Regions from separate parts of the Geobacter sp. DSM 9736 genome, predicted to be linked through region 1. Evidence: riboswitches for the same ligand, from Rfam matches in the RefSeq annotation. Region 1 holds a riboswitch; the other holds the start of a gene.
What was found. A riboswitch is a leader RNA that binds a small molecule or an ion and turns the genes downstream of it on or off. The one in region 1 is predicted to bind S-adenosylmethionine.
Positions count from the first base shown of each region.

Region 2: linked by a shared signal. The riboswitch ahead of CFB04_RS16680 (homoserine O-acetyltransferase) and the one ahead of CFB04_RS02985 (PLP-dependent aspartate aminotransferase family protein) in region 1 are both predicted to bind S-adenosylmethionine.

Region 1 covers NZ_LT896716.1:642,164-650,462, forward strand. The annotation lists gene treY (malto-oligosyltrehalose synthase) at 1-2,121, shown strand, start outside; gene glgX (glycogen debranching protein GlgX) at 2,345-4,567, shown strand; SAM riboswitch class I at 4,693-4,797, shown strand; gene CFB04_RS02985 (PLP-dependent aspartate aminotransferase family protein) at 4,869-6,008, shown strand; gene CFB04_RS02990 (PLP-dependent aspartate aminotransferase family protein) at 6,071-7,204, shown strand; gene CFB04_RS02995 (hypothetical protein) at 7,454-7,939, shown strand; gene CFB04_RS03000 (NAD(P)/FAD-dependent oxidoreductase) at 7,940-8,299, opposite strand, start outside.
Region 2 covers NZ_LT896716.1:3,702,175-3,710,473, forward strand. The annotation lists gene CFB04_RS16670 (GPMC system transcriptional regulator) at 1-357, opposite strand, end outside; gene CFB04_RS16675 (GPMC system MBL fold metallohydrolase) at 445-1,203, opposite strand; gene CFB04_RS16680 (homoserine O-acetyltransferase) at 1,270-2,370, opposite strand; SAM riboswitch class I at 2,466-2,567, opposite strand; gene sucD (succinate--CoA ligase subunit alpha) at 2,647-3,531, opposite strand; gene sucC (ADP-forming succinate--CoA ligase subunit beta) at 3,560-4,738, opposite strand; gene CFB04_RS18155 (hypothetical protein) at 5,026-5,190, shown strand; gene CFB04_RS16695 (YifB family Mg chelatase-like AAA ATPase) at 5,194-6,723, opposite strand; gene trxB (thioredoxin-disulfide reductase) at 6,803-7,747, opposite strand; gene CFB04_RS16705 (hypothetical protein) at 7,913-8,299, shown strand, end outside.

The DNA.
Region 1 (8,299 bases):
GAGCGTCTTCTTCTTCAGCAGTCCTTCCGCATCGCCCACTGGAGAGTGGCTACGGAGGAGATCAACTACCGCCGTTTTTTCGACATCAACGCTCTCGGCGCGATCCGGGTCGAGCTGGCCCCCGTATTCGAGGAGGTACACCGCCTGGTCCTCGATCTCATAACCAGGGGGAGGGTGTCGGGGCTGCGGGTGGACCATGCCGATGGCCTCTATAATCCGGGAAAATACTTCCATCAGCTCCAGTTTGCGTGCTTCCAGAAGCTGTGGCTTCACCACAATTCACCCGGTCAATCTCCGGACGATTGCACGGAATTGCGTCAGGAGGCGGCATCGGCGTACCAGCAGCTTGTGGAGGCGGACCCTCATTACAAACCCTTCTACGTGGTGGGAGAGAAGATACTGCTGCAGAACGAGTCGATGCCGAAAAACTGGTCTATTCACGGGGAAACGGGATACTCCTTCATCAACAGCATCAACCACCTCTGCGTCCACGGGGAAAGCCTGGAGACATTCGACACATTTTATCGGAACTTCACCGGAATCCAGGACAACTTCCGCAGGATGTTGTACGACAAGAAAAAGCTCGTCATGTACTCCTCCATGGCAAGCGAAGTGAACACTCTGGGGCACCGCCTGAGCAGCATTGCGGAGAACAACAGGCATACCCGGGACTTCACCCTCTACAGCCTGATCAAGGCGCTCGCCGAGGTGATCGCCTATTTCCCCGTCTACCGTACCTACACCAACTCCCTGCTGGTGACGGAAACCGACAGAGAGCAGATACATCGGGCCGTTGACAGGGCGCAGCGCAAGGCCCGCGGCATCGATCCCTCCGTGTTCGGCTTCGTGCGGGACGTACTGACGCTGCAGTTCTACGATGAAATGGAGGATGAGCACAAGTTTCAGTGGCTCGATTTCGTGATGAGGTTCCAGCAGATCACCGGGCCGGTCATGGCCAAAGGCATGGAGGACACGACATTCTATGTCTACAACAGGCTGATCTCCCTGAATGAGGTGGGGGGTGATCTGGACAGTTTCGGCCTTTCCATCGCCGACTTCCATTCGACCAACATCGAGCGGGTGAACCATGCACCTCACGGGATGCTCGCTTCCTCCACCCATGACACGAAAAGGAGTGAGGACGTCCGGGCAAGGATAAACGTTCTCACCGAGATCCCGGACGAATGGATCGGTGCCGTATCCCGCTGGAGCCGCACGAACCGTAAGCACAAGAAGCTTGTGGATGATGAACTGGTTCCCAATGCCAACAAGGAGTATCACCTCTATCAGACCCTTGTGGGGTCCTGGCCGCTCAACAGCGATGATCCCGCCGTATTCGCAAGCTTCAGTGGCAGAATCAGGGAGTACATGCTGAAGGCGCTGCGGGAAGCGAAAGAGCGCACGAGCTGGATAAACCCGAACGAGCAGTACGAACAGGGAATACTTTCCTTCATCGATGCAATACTCTCCGACAGGACTTTCCTCGACGACATGAAGCTGTTCATCGGGCCGGTGGCCCTGTGCGGGATGTATTCATCCCTTTCCGCAACGCTCCTGAAGATGACCTGCCCGGGGGTGCCCGATTTCTATCAGGGAAGCGAGCTGTGGGACCTGCGGCTGGTCGATCCCGACAACCGGCAGCCGGTGGATTACGAGCGCAGGGCAAACCTTCTGCGGCAGATACAGGGGATGGAGAAGGAGGCGGGGGCGCGGGCGGTCGCCGAAAGGCTTGCGGAGAAGATGGAGGACGGAAGGATAAAGCTTTTCCTGATCCACAAGCTGTTGCAGTTCCGCCTCGCCCACCAGGATATCTTCCGTGCCGGAGACTACAAGCCCCTGGAGGCGACCGGGAAGGGCGACCATCTCTGCGTCTTTTCCCGGACATGGGGAGTGGAGGAGATTGTCGTCGTAGCTCCCCGGTTCTTTTCCCGGCTTACCACCAACGGAAAAAGGAAGCCGTGGGGGGGACAGGTAGGGGAAGACGCATCCTTTTCCGTCCCCGGTGGGGGGAGGTACCGCAACATATTCACCGATGAAATTCATGACTCGGAAACGGGTATTCTTCCAGTTGCTGATCTTCTCACTGTTTTTCCCGTCGCCCTTCTTGCGAAGGAACGATAGCCTCACACTGCTTACAGCACCCAGGTTGTTCAAAAACAGACAGATCGACGCACCCGCAGGAGCGACCGCGGAGGCGTAGCGGCGCTACGCCGCACATTTTCGCTTGCTAAAGTGGACCGCAGCTTTAAGCGCCCGAAGGGTGAGGCCGCAGGCCGAAGTCACAAGGAAGCGACGAGGACGGCGGCGAGATGGCTGTTTTTCAACAACCTCTCAGGAGGGTCACATGAAGGTATGGCCGGGTAAACCTTATCCCCTTGGGGCCACATGGGACGGCTTCGGCGTCAACTTCGCCATCTTCGCCGAAAATGCGGATCGGGTGGAACTCTGCCTCTTCGATTCCCCGGAGGTCGATACAGAGACCGCCCGAATCGAGATGACCGAGCGAACGGACCAGGTCTGGCATGTATACCTCCGGGAGTCGCAGCCGGGGCAGCTCTACGGATATCGGGTCCACGGCCCTTTCCTGCCGGAGGAGGGGTTGCGATTCAATCCGAACAAGCTCCTCATAGACCCGTATGCCAAAGCGCTGGCCGGAGACGTGCTCTGGGACGACAGCCTCTTCGGCTACACCATGGGGGCGGAGAATGCGGACCTTTCCTTCGACCCCCGCAACAGCGCCAGGGGAGTGCCGAAGTCGGTGGTGGTGGACCAGACCTTCGACTGGGAGGGGGACCGGCTGCTACGCAACCCGTGGCACGAAACCATCATCTACGAAATGCACGTCAAGGGTTTCACCATGCGCCATCCGGATATCCCGTCGGAGCTGCGGGGGACCTATTCGGGGATTATTTCGCCTGCTTCGCTCTCCTATCTCAGGTCGCTGGGGGTGACCGCCGTGGAACTCATGCCGGTGCACCAGTTCGTATCGGACCGGATCCTGGAGGACCAGGGGCTCTCGAACTACTGGGGGTACAATACCATCGCCTATTTCGCCCCTGCCGTCCAGTATGCGAGCATCGGGCTCATCGGCAAGCAGGTTGCCGAATTCAAGCACATGGTGAAGACCCTCCACCGGGAGGGATTCGAGGTGATCCTGGACGTCGTGTACAACCACACAGCCGAAGGGAACCACTTGGGGCCGACCCTTTCGTTCCGGGGAATCGACAACCGGAGCTATTACCATCTCATGCCGGAGCGTCGCTATTACCTCGATTTCACCGGAACCGGCAACACCCTCTGCACCAACCACCCGCGGGTGCTCCAGCTCATCATGGACAGCCTTCGCTACTGGGTGCAGGAGATGCACGTGGACGGCTTCCGGTTCGACCTCGCTTCCGCGCTGGCGAGGGAACTCCATGAGGTGGACAAACTCTCCTCCTTCTTCGACATCATTCATCAGGATCCCGTCCTCTCCCAGGTAAAACTGATTGCGGAGCCGTGGGACGTAGGTCTGGGCGGGTATCAGGTGGGGAACTTTCCGGTCCTCTGGACCGAGTGGAACGGCCGGTATCGCGACACCGCCCGGCGCTTCTGGCGAAGCGACGAGGGGCAGATGTACGATATGTGCTACCGCCTCACCGGCAGCAGCGATTTATATACCCGGGAAGGAAAACGCCCCTACGCGAGCATCAACTTCATCACCTGCCACGACGGCTTCACGCTACACGACCTGGTGAGTTACAACGAAAAGCACAACGAAGCCAATCTCCAGGGAAACAGCGACGGACCGGACGACAACCTGAGCTGGAACTGCGGAGTAGAGGGGCCTACGGAGGACCAGGCGGTTCGCTCGCTGCGGAACCGCCAGAAGCGGAACTTCCTGGCGACACTCCTTCTTTCCCAGGGGGTTCCGATGATTCAGGCCGGAGACGAAATCGGCCGGACGCAGAAGGGGAACAACAACACTTACTGTCAGGACAACGAGCTGTCCTGGATAGACTGGAATCTGGACGACGAGCGGCGGACGCTGATGGAGTTCACCAGGCTTCTCATCCAGATCCGCAAGAGCCACCCGGTGTTCCGCCGCCGCAATTTTTTCCAGGGAAAGAACGTCCGCAGTTCGGAGATAAAGGACCTGACATGGTTTTATTCCACGGGTGAAGAGGTTGCGTTCGACCGGAGCGATTTCAACATGCGCTGCTTCGGTCTGCGCCTCGCGGGGGACGCTCTGGAGGATGTGGATTCGGAAGGGAACTATCTTAAAGACGACACGTTCCTCATCCTTCTGAACGCCCACGTGGAAGCAGTCCCCTTCGTCCTTCCGGCCCGCAGCGATTCAGTTCGTTGGGAACTGGTGTTCGATACCGCCGACCCGATCGGCAGGGAAAGTATCGTGGGCAGGCTTAGCCAAGGGGAGCTATACACGATACAGGACCCGGAGGAGAAGGGGGGAGTACTTACCATGAGGCGGGGAGAAGTCTTCAACCTGGAGCCGCGCTCGCTGGCTCTTTTTCGTCACAGGCTCACATCTGAACACTCGGTGCTGGGAGACCGGGTTCTTGTATGAAAACAAGGAGGTTTGCTGCAGGTAGAGGTGGTGATTCTTTAGCGGATCGCAAAATAATCTGTTGACAAGAAAAAAAAGATACTTTACCGTTTGAGTACAAAAAAGGGCATACGCCCACAAGCAATTTCTTATCAAGAGCGACCGAGGGACAGGCCTGATGACGTCGCGGCAACCTCCCGTCAGGGAAGGTGCCAATTCCTGCGGAACCAGACGGTTCCGGGAGATAAGGAAGAGCGATGCACCTCCAGGTGTACAATCCTCTTCCAACCCCGGAAGGGGATTTTTCATTTTGGAGGCAACAATGAACATCGCTACCCAGGCAGCACAGATCGGACTCGATTGGGACACCCGCACCGGCGCGGTCACCGTCCCCGTCTATCAGACGGCAACCTTCCGCCACCCCGGGCTAGGGCAGAGCACCGGCTATGATTATTCCCGCTCGGGGAATCCTACCCGCCAGGCTCTTGAGGAGGGAATCGCACGTCTCGACGGCGGCGCGAGAGGCTTCGCCTACGCATCGGGGATGGCCGCCATCGCCAATATCCTCCTCCTTTTCAAAAGCGGCGATCATATCGTCGTCACCGAGGATCTCTATGGCGGTACCTGCCGGCTCTTCGACCAGATCCTCACCCAGTACGGCCTCGCCTTCACCTACGTCGATACGAGCGACACCGCGGCTGTACGCGAAGCGATCCGCCCCGAGACAAAGGCGCTCTTCGTGGAGTCCCTCACCAACCCGCTTCTCAAGGTTGCCGACATTGCCGCCCTCTCAGCCATTTGCCGCCAGCGGGGGCTTCTCTGTATCGTTGATAACACATTCCTTACCCCGTACCTTCTGCGCCCGCTGGATCTTGGGGCGGACATCACCGTCTACAGCGGCACCAAATACCTCTCGGGACATAACGACACCGTTTCAGGTCTGGCGGTGGTGAAAGACCCGACCCTTGCCGAGCGGGTCTACTTCCATCAGAATTCTGTGGGGGCAGTGCTGGGGCCGCAGGATTCCTGGCTAACGATTCGCGGCATGAAGACCCTTTCTGTGCGCCTCGACCGTCAGCAGGAGAACGCCCTGCGGATCGCGGAGTGGCTTTCCGGTCATCCGAAGATCAGAAAGGTGTACTATCCGGGGCTCGCAGAACATCCCGGCCACGATCTCCTGAAGAAGCAGGCGCGCGGATTCGGGGCGATGATCGCCTTTGAGGTGGAGAGCCCCGATCAGGTGGAGCCGTTACTTATGAAGACCGATGTGATATCCTTCGCCGAAAGTCTCGGAGGGGTCGAGACCCTAATCACCTTTCCGCAGGTCCAGACTCATGCGGACATTCCCCCCGAGGTGCGTACGCGGCTGGGCATAAACGACGTGCTCCTGAGGCTTTCGGTGGGGATCGAGGACGCAGACGACCTGATCGCCGACCTGGCCCAGGCATTGGCAGGCTATTGAGAATAGGTCTAATAGGTCCTATGAGACCTATAGGACCTATCAGTTCAGGAGGAATCATCAGCATGAAAATTGGCACCCGCATCATCCACACCGGAGAAACCGACGAAAGGACAGGGGCCGTTTCGGTCCCGATCTACCAGACCTCGACCTTCGCCCAGAAGTCGGTTGACCATTTCGGAAAATATGACTATGCACGCTCTGACAACCCCACGAGGGAAGCCGTGGAGGAGGCCGTGGCGCAGTTGGAGGGGGGGAGCAGAGGCTTTGCCTTTGCCTCGGGAATGGCGGCCATCTCTTCCGCGCTTCTCCTCTTCTCGCCGGGGGATCACCTGGTTGTCTGCGAGGATGTCTACGGCGGGACCTTCCGCGTCCTGACCCAGCTCTTTTCGCGTCTCGGAATCGAATCGACCTTTGTGGATGCGACCGACCCGGCAGCCATAGAGGCTGCATTCAAGCCCCACACGAAAGGGCTCTTCCTGGAGACCCCCTCGAATCCCCTCATGAAGATCATCGATCTGGCTGCTGCTTCCCGCATTGCAAAGGCACACGGCGCCATTACCCTGGTGGACAACACCTTCATGACTCCGTACCTGCAGCGCCCCCTGGAGCTTGGTTGCGACTTGGTGCTTCACAGCGGCACCAAGTTCCTCAACGGCCACAGCGACGTCATCTGCGGCTTTGCAGTCGTTGGGGACGCCGAACTCGGGAAGCGCATCCGCTTCATCCAGAATGCCTTCGGGGCGGTCCTCGGCCCTCAGGATTCTTGGCTTGTGCTTCGCGGGTTGAAGACCCTGAAGGTCCGTATGGAGGAGAGCCAGCGGGGTGCCGAAAAGATCGCACGGTGGCTTGCGGGAGAGAAACGGGTGGACCAGGTGTTCTACCCTGGCTTAAAGGATCATCCAGGATTTGACGTCCACTCCCGTCAGGCTTCCGGCCCGGGCGCCGTGCTCTCCTTCACTCTCGATTCGCTGGAGACTACGCGCCGGCTCCTGGAGGGGATGCGGCTTGCCTCCTTCGCCGTAAGCCTTGGTGGCGTGGAGAGCATCATTTCCTATCCTGCAAAAATGTCGCATGCCGCCATGCCTCCGGCCGAGCGGGCGGCCCGTGGTATCGGAGATAACCTGGTAAGACTTTCCGTTGGTCTGGAGGATGCGGAGGATCTTATAGAAGAAATGGACCGCCTCATCAACTGCTAGCGCGGCGCCATATTCGCGCCCTTCCGCCGTCGGTTCCTCCTCCTGCTCCTCGACGTAGCGCCGCTACGTCTGCGGGCCATCGGTCGTCACCGACGACGGAATCATCGCGAATCTGGCGCCGCACTAAACTTACTCGCCCTTCCGCCGCCGGTTCCTCCTCCTGCTCCTCGATGTTGCACTGCTGTCTCACGTCTGTTGATGTCGCAGCCCTCAAAGCCTCTGGTATACTTGAGGTGAGGAGGGCATGCTATGGCCACCGAGGATCTTGCATCGTATCTGAATGACCACCTGGCAGGCTCCGTGACGGCGCTTGAGCTGTTCGACTTCCTTATCAAGAAACAGGAGGGGACTGCGGCCGGGCAGGTCCTGACCAGGCTTCGGGAGGAGGTCGCGGCTGACCGGCGCGAGCTTGAAGCGCTCATGCTCCGGCTCGATATCTCACAGAGCCGCACCCGGAAGGCGACCGCATACCTTGGAGAGAAGTTCTCGGAGCTGAAGCTTCGGGGGGACGATCCTTCAGGAAACTATCATCTCCTTCAGACTTTGGATGTGCTTTCCGCCGGCATCGAGGGGAAAGCCCTGCTGTGGCGGGCGTTGGCTGCTGCGGCACAGGATGTGCCCGCACTTCAGGTCCTGAAATACGATCTCCTCATCGAACGCGCCGAGACGCAGCGGAACCAGGTGGAGGAACTCCGTATTGCAGCGGCTAGAGCCGCACTGGGCAAATCTGGCTAGTCATCCGCATTTGCCTCCTTCACCCTCTCTCGTTATCAGCCGGACCTGCCGCTCATGGGAAAAGTAGTAGTAGGACCAGTTAAGCAGAACCAGAAGCCGGTTCCGGAACCCGATCAGATAGAAAAGATGAAGTCCGAGCCATAACACCCACGCCATGAATCCGGAAAAGCCTGCTTTCCCTATCTGCGCTACCGCCGCACTTCTGCCGATCGTAGCCATTGTTCCCTTGTCCCGGTATCGGAATGGCGGGATAACGTCTCCACGTTGGCGGGCGAGAATCGCTTTTCCCACGTAATCCCCCTGCTGCATCGCCACGGGGGCCACCATCGGAAGACCCTCACCATCCTGCTCCAGGTAGGC
Region 2 (8,299 bases), 900 kb from region 1:
AACCGGAATCAAATATGACGAGGCGATGTTGAACCTTGAACAGAATTCCCGGTCCTGTGCCGGGCCGTGCCCCAGGGTATCCCTGAATTCGGTGGCATATTGTGATGCAAAAACGCTGGAAACCATTGCCGAGCGGGAGATGATGGGAAAGGTGACTTCCCGCACTTCGCTCGCAAAGGGCCCGGCAGCGTAGCTGCAGGTTAGAGAGCCGCGGGTAAGATCCTCAAGATACGCCCGCACCCTTTCACGTCCCGTGACGGTCCGTATTCCTTCCACGACGCTGTGCAGCATCTCGGTAAGGTTTTCCTTGCCATACCCTTCGATTTTTTCCTGCAGACGGACAAGTTGCCGTTTCATGTGTGCTCTCGCTGAGTAAATTTTTACACTGAAGGGTCACTGTAAAGAAATCTTCAGGTGGTGTCAAGGTGGGAGAGGGCTGGGGCTCTAGGAGCAGTCGATGGAGAGGCCATCGTAGGCCAGCTCGATGCCGGGGGGTAGATTGCGGCCATCACTGTATGGGACTTCGTGGGTAAGGTGGGTCAGGATTGCCCGCTTGGGGTTAAGCTTCCGGACCATATCCAGTGCGCCGTCGATGTTGAAATGATGCGGATGCGGTGTGTAGCGCAGACCGTCGATGATTAGGAGTTCGAGGTTTTCGAGGAGGGGAAGCGACGTGTCCGGAATCAGGCTGCAGTCGGTGAGGTACGCGGCATCGTTGAACCTGTAGCCGGTAGCGGGCATCGAGCCGTGCCGAAGGGGGACCGGTGTGATCCTGCATCCGGCAAGGGCTACGGGGCCTTCAATGATGTGAGGTTGGAGTAGCTTTGCATAGCCGGCCCGTTCCAGTCCGTCAAAGATGTAGGGGAACTTCTCCATGATCGCTTCCATTGTTTCCCTCTCCCCATAACAGGGAATCACCCTCTTATGTATGAAATGAAATCCTCTCATGTCATCTATGCCATGGATGTGATCGGCATGGGCGTGAGTGAAGAAGACTGCATCGATATGGGGAATTCCCGCGCGTATGGCCTGCTTCCTCAGGTCGGTCGAAGTGTCGACGAGGAGGTAGTGTCCCTCGGTTTCGACGAGGATAGAAGCTCTTGTACGCTTGTCGCGTCGATCGGTGGAGGTGCAGACATTGCAGCGGCAGCCGACCATCGGGACGCCGGTGGAGGTGCCGCTGCCGAGTATGGTGATTTTCATGGTACTTCCTTGCGAGGCATACGCTGAAAATACCATGAGAAAGAGGGGGAGGCAAGGGGGCCGCGGCTAGCCAAGCCTGTCCAGAAACGCACGTATGAGCGGCGCGAAGGTCTCATGTTCGAGCAGAAATGCATCATGGCCGTAGGAAGAGGGGATCAGATGGTATTCCGCGTCTTTCTTCAGGTCGTGGAGGGCCTGCACCATTTCCTCGGTCTGATAAGGGGGGTAGAGCCAGTCGGAAGTGAAGGCGAAGAACTGGATGGGGACCTGTACCGGCGCGAAAGCTTCATGCAGGCTGTCGCATCCCAATGCCGCATCGTAGAGATCCAGAGCCTTGGCCAGATAAAGAAAGGAGTTGGTGTCGAAGCGATCGACGAAGTTGTAGCCATTGTAGGTAAGATATCTTTCGACTTCGAACTGGCCGAAGAAGTCGAACTGCCCATCCTTCGCCGAAAAACGTCGGCCGAATTTGGCAGTCATCGATTCATCGGAGAGAAAGGTGATGTGTCCTATCCCGCGGGCCAGCGCCAGGCCGTCCTTCGGATTCTTCCGGTACTCTCCCTTCTTCCAGCTTGGGTCGTTGAATATGGCCCATCTGGCCACCGCGTTCATGGCGATGGCCTGCGCGGATGGGCGGGGCGTCGTAGCGAGGGCAATGGCCGAAGCAACACGATCTGGAAAGCAGATTGCCCATTCCAGGGCCTGCATGCCTCCCATGCTGCCGCCGAGAACGGTCAGCAGCTTATCGATTCCAAGATGATCTATCAGGAGTTTCTGCGCCCGCACCATGTCCCGTACCGTGACCACCGGAAAGGACAGGTTGTATTTCTTTCCGGTTTTCGGATTGATGGAGGCCGGGCCGGTCGAGCCGTAGCACGAGCCTATTACGTTGGAGCAGATTACACAGTAGCGGTCGGTATCCAGCAGCCGTCCCGGCCCGACGACAGCGTCCCACCATCCCGGCTTTGCTTCATCGGCGTTGTATCTTCCGGCCAGATGCGCACTGCCTGTCCATGCATGAGTGACGAGGATGGCATTGGTCCGATCCCTGTTCAGTTCGCCGTAGGTCTCGTAAGCAAGGGTTATGGGGCCGAGAATCCGCCCGCTCTCCAGTCGCAGGTCTACATCGAAGGTTATGGATTGAGGTTCAACGATTCCGGTGTACATTTAGTTCCAGTCTGGTCAGGTAGGTTCCAAGCGACAAAAAAGCCCCTTTTCATGATGAAAAGGGGCTTTGGGGCAGGATGGGCAGTTCAGCGCCTTTCTCATCTTTGCCTTTCGGCAGGATTTAGCACCTGGCGTCCGCTGGCGGACCGGTTGCTGTGGCTTCGCAGGGCCTATCCCTCCACCACTCTTTATAAGAAAGCGAGTATTCAATTGTGCGGGAAGAATAACGAAAGGGCGGCGCCTTTGTCAACGGAAAACCAGCGGCACCTGCTTCCTCTATTTTTTCTCCTTTCGTCCGAGAGCATGGAGCATGGCGTGCCCCATCCTTGTCGGACTCTGCGACACCGTGACTCCACATTCCTGTAAAGTTCTTATCTTGTCTTCAGCTTTTCCCTTGCCGCCCGTGATGATCGCCCCCGCATGCCCCATTCTTTTGCCCGGAGGGGCGGTAACTCCTGCGATGAAAGCACCGACCGGCTTTTTCATGTTTTCCCGGATCCATTCAGCAGCTTCTTCTTCTGCCCCGCCGCCGATCTCTCCGATCATGAAAACACCCTCGGTTTCTTCATCCTCATTGAAGTGCTTCAATACGTCGATGAACTTCAATCCGATGATGGGATCACCTCCGATGCCGACGCAGGTAGACTGGCCTAGACCCACTTCGGTCAACTGCTTTACCGCCTCATAGGTGAGCGTTCCGCTGCGGGACACGACGCCGATTTTACCCGGCTTGTGAATGTATCCCGGCATGATGCCTACCTTGCACTGCCCGGGAGTGATGACACCTGGGCAGTTGGGGCCGATCAGCTTCATCTTTTTCCCGTCAAGTATTCGCCGGGCCTGTACCATGTCGCGCACCGGAATCCCCTCGGTGATGCACACAGCGAGGTCTATTCCTGCATCTGCCGCTTCCAGTATGGCGTCTGCGGCAGCAGGGGGCGGAACGAAAATCATGGAGACCGTCGCTTGCGTGTAATGCACGGCTTCCTCGACGGTATCGAACACCGGAATCCCCTCGATGTGTACGCCACCCCTGCCCGGGGTTACCCCGGCGACTATCTTGGTGCCGTAATCGCGGCACTGCTGGGTGTGGAAGAGGCCGCTGCGGCCGGTTATGCCCTGCACGAGAACCTTTGATTCACTGTTCAATAATATCGCCATTGCATTCTCTCCTGTCTGATGGTGCGTTTCAGGCTTCCTCGTGCTTGTCGTGATTGAGCATTGCTACTATTCTGGCAGCGCCATCCCCCAGGTTTTCCCCCACCTGTACATTCAGCCCTGATTCAAGAAGCAGTTTCTTTCCTTCTTCCACCTGCGAACCGTCCATCCGTACCACTATCGGAAGTGTGCAGTGAACCTCCGAGGCGGCTTCGATGATCCCCTGTGCTATGATGTCGCAGCGCATGATGCCGCCGAAGATGTTGACGAATACTCCTTTGACGTCGGCGTCCTGAAGGATGATCTTGAAGGCTTCCGCTACCTTCTCCCGCGTTGCTCCACCCCCTACATCCAGGAAATTCGCCGGTTCGGCACCGAATTCCTTGAGGACGTCCAGAGTTGCCATGGCGAGGCCCGCTCCGTTGACCATGCATCCTACGTTGCCCTGGAGCTTTATGTAGGAGAGGTCATACTTGCTCGCATTGATCTCCAGCGTATCGAGCTGGGAATAATCGAGCATGTCCGGGTATTCCCGGTGCCGGAACATCGCGTTGTCGTCGAAGTTGATCTTGGCGTCCATTGCCATCAGCCAGCCCGCCTTGGTGATAACCAGAGGGTTTATCTCTACGAGGAAGCAGTCCTTCTCCAGGGCGCAGCGGTACAGGTTGAGGATGAGCTCCACGCAGTCCTCGCAGATGCTTCCCTTGAGACCTAGAGCGATGGCGATTTTCCTTGCCTGATAGGGGCGCAGTCCCGTATAGGGGTCGATGGTAAGAACATGTATCTTGTCCGGCGAGCGTCTAGCCACCTCTTCTATTTCCACCCCTCCTTCCGCCGAAGCGATGAGGCAGTAGCGGGATGTCTCTCTGTCAAGGGTTATGGAGAGGTAGAACTCGCGTGCAATCTCCACCGCCTCTTCCACTAGGATCCGTCGTACCCGCAGCCCTTCCGGCCCTGTCTGCGGCGTTACCAGCCTGCGGCCGAACAGTTCCTTGCCGAGTTCCTGGGCCTGCTCGGGGTGATGGACCAGCTTTACACCTCCTCCTTTTCCCCTTCCCCCCGCATAAATCTGTGCCTTGACGACGCACCGTCCCCCCATCTCCTTAGCCGTCCTCTCGACCTGGTCGGAGGTGAGGGCTACGCGACCGCGGGGGACCGGTATGCCGTAGGAGCTGAGAATTTCCTTCGCTTGGTATTCATGGATATTCATGGCTTCTCCGTTTTAGTCATAATAAATTTTTTTATCTATATCATAATGTGATGGCGGGGCAAGAACTTTTTAACGTTTCCTCCGCCTAACAGTGTATCGCCTTCTTGTAGAAGTGCCTTTAGCTTTTGTTCATGATTATTCTTATTAGGTATCATGCCTGCGGTCATAGTCAATCGGGGTGATTAGGTAAGCAGTACCACGCCTTGAACCGCCCTTCCGAGCTGGTACAATTGACGTACAGCCGCTGTTCTGCAATGAGAGCGGCTGCAACGGGAGAGGGGGGGGCGATGGATTTCGACAACACCGACTATGAATATCTTCCTGAATGCACGGACGGCTGTGGAGCGATAACGGAATGGCTGAGGAGCAAGAAGGCGGCCCATGACGTGGCGCATGCTCATGACGCCGACCGGGGGCACCATTCGGTCGTAAGGGAGAGGATGCGGGCGTAGCGGTTACTCGGTTTTCCGGTCGAGACTACGATACTGGATAGCTTCCGATATGTGGTTGTCGCGGATTCGATCGCTCCCCGCCAGGTCGGCTATGGTCCGTGAAACCTTGAGGATCCTGTTATAGGAGCGCGCGGAGAGGCCGAGGCGGTCCGTGACTAGTTCGAGCAGGCGGTGTCCTGCTTCGTCGAGTTCGCAGTGCTTCTTGATGAGGCGTGGCGTCATCTGCGAGTTGCAGTGTACTTTGGTGCCCCTGAACCGCTCCTGCTGGAGAAGCCTTGACTGCTCCACCCGCTTGCCGATGTCAATCGAGGTTTCCCCATCACGGCTGTCGGAGAGATCACGATACTTGACACCAGGAACCTCGATGTGGATGTCGATCCGGTCGAGCAGCGGCCCCGAAATCCGGGAACGGTACCGCTGCACCATGATCGGTGTGCAGGAGCACTGATGAAGGGGATCGCCGAGATAGCCGCAGGGGCAAGGGTTGAGCGCGCTGACCAGCATGAAGCGGGAGGGGTAGGTCATCGAGGTGAGGGCACGGGAGATGGTGACCCGCCCATCCTCCAGCGGTTGGCGTAGCACCTCCAGGACATGTTTCTTGAATTCCGGAAGCTCGTCGAGGAAGAGCACGCCGTTGTGGGATAGGGAGACTTCCCCGGGCCTCGGGGAGTTGCCGCCGCCGATCAGTCCGATATCGGATATGGTATGATGAGGCGAGCGGAAGGGACGGCTGGCGATAAGAGCCTTGTCTCTGTCGAGCAGTCCCATGACGCTATAGACCTTGGTCGTTTCGATTGCTTCGTCGAAGGACATTGGGGGGAGGATGGAGGGAATACGTCGGGCCAGCATGGTTTTGCCGGAGCCGGGAGGGCCGATCATCAGGATGTTGTGCCCACCGCTGGCCGCGACCTCCAGGGCGCGCTTCGCGTGCTCCTGGCCTTTCACCTCGGAAAAATCATCCCCATATTCTGCGTTCTGCCGGAATAGCGACTGAACGTCGACACGGTGCGGATTCAAATCCAGCTCGCCGTTCAGGAATTGAACCACCTCGGCCAGTTCTGTTACGCCGATGATGTCGACTCCTTCGACTACGGCAGCTTCACCGGCGTTGTCCTTTGGAACGATGATGCCCGCGAGATTGCTGGCTCGGGCGGCGACTGCTACCGGGAGGGCACCCCGTATCGGTTTTATCCGTCCATCGAGGGAGAGTTCGCCGAGGAGCAGGTAGTTCCTCAGACGGTGGTCCTTTACGACGCCGGTTGCGGCAAGGATGCCGATGGAGATGGGGAGGTCGAAGGCGGCGCCTTCCTTTCGGATGTCTGCGGGGGCTAGATTTACCGTGATCCTTCGATTCGGAAACTCGTAGCCGGAGTTTTTCAGAGCCGATTTGACGCGGTCTTTGCTTTCCTTGACCGCGCCGTCAGGAAGACCGACCGTTGCGAACTGGGGGAGCCCCTGGGCGATGTCCACCTCCACGTCGACCAGGATTGCATCGATGCCGAGCAGGGCGCTGCTGAGTACCTTGGCAAGCATCATTTCCCTTTCATAAGGCGGCATGCACCATGGTCTTTGAAATGGCTGAAGCTGTTACCTGAGCTGAGACGGGGAAAGACTAGCTTTTATGCATGTCCAGGTATCGCTCCGCATCCAGGGCTGCCATACAGCCAGTGCCGGCGGAGGTTATCGCCTGCCGGTAGACCGAGTCCTGGACGTCCCCGGCAGCGAAAACTCCGGGGATGCTCGTGGCGGTATAGTTTCCTTCGGGGCCGCAGAGTGTCCGGATATAGCCATTCTCCATGTCGAGCTGTCCGGCGAAGATCTGCGTGTTAGGTGTGTGGCCGATTGCGATGAAGGCGCCGTGCACGGGAATTTCCTTGGTCGAGCCGCTGGAATGCCTGAGGCGCACTCCCGTGACTCCTGTTTCGTCGCCGAGGACCTCATCGAGCTCGTGGTTCCACTCGATGGTCACATTCTGCTTCGTCCGCTCGATGAGTTTGTCGGCCATGATTTTTTCGGAACGGAGCCTGTCGCGGCGATGAACCACTGTCACATGACTCGCGATGTGGGAGAGATAGAGAGCTTCTTCTACCGCAGTGTTCCCCCCCCCGATGACGGCCACCGGTTTGCCGCGATAGAAAAAGCCGTCACAGGTGGCACATGCGGAGACCCCTTTCCCCTTGAACTTCTCTTCTGAGGGGAGGCCGAGGTACCTGGCGGAAGCTCCCGTCGCGATGATGAGCGCATCGCAGGTGTAGACGCCGGCATCTCCTTCGAGGCGGAACGGACGCTGGTTCAGGTCTGCTTTACTGATGTGATCTATGATGAACGTTGTATTGAACCGCTCGGCGTGGAGGCGCATCCTCTCCATCAGGTCTGGGCCCTGCACCCCTTCCTGATCGCCGGGCCAGTTGTCGACGGCGGTGGTGGTCATGAGCTGCCCCCCCTGCTGCAGGCCGGTGATCAGGGCGGGGTTCAGGTTGGCTCTTGCTGCATATATCGCTGCGGTATAGCCGGCCGGGCCGGAGCCGAGAATGAGCAGTCGATGGTGCATGATCATTTTCTAATCCTCCTGCTGATTTGTGGCTACCATACCAGCAAGCGCCCGGGATTGCAAGGCTCCATAGCCTGAGGAGCGCGACTCGAAGCCGGCCGGGGTTGACCGGAGAGGATCGCTCTGGTAGACTCACTTCGTTTTCAGAAAATCTCATTAATTGGAGGGGTGATGAAAAGACTGCTGATGGTATGTATCCTCGTTGCGGCTTTTGCCGGGCAAGCGACCGCCGGCGACATCAGATTTACCAGTGCGTTCACGTCCGGTGAATTCCGGGAGCTCAGCAAAGAACTCGGGGCTGCTCTTTCCTTCAAGAACAATCTCCCTCCGCATCCCCTGGGGGTCACCGGTTTCGATATAGGCGCTGAGGTTAGTGTCGCCGACATCAAGGAAGAGAGCAGTCACTGGAGCCGGACCACCGCCCCTTCGGTCATAGTGTTGCCTAAGCTGCGGGCGCGCAAAGGCCTGCCCTTCGGGATCGACATTGGCGGCATGTATTCCAATGCCGGAAACACGGATATCGAGCTATACGGCGTGGAGCTGACCAAAGCGATCATC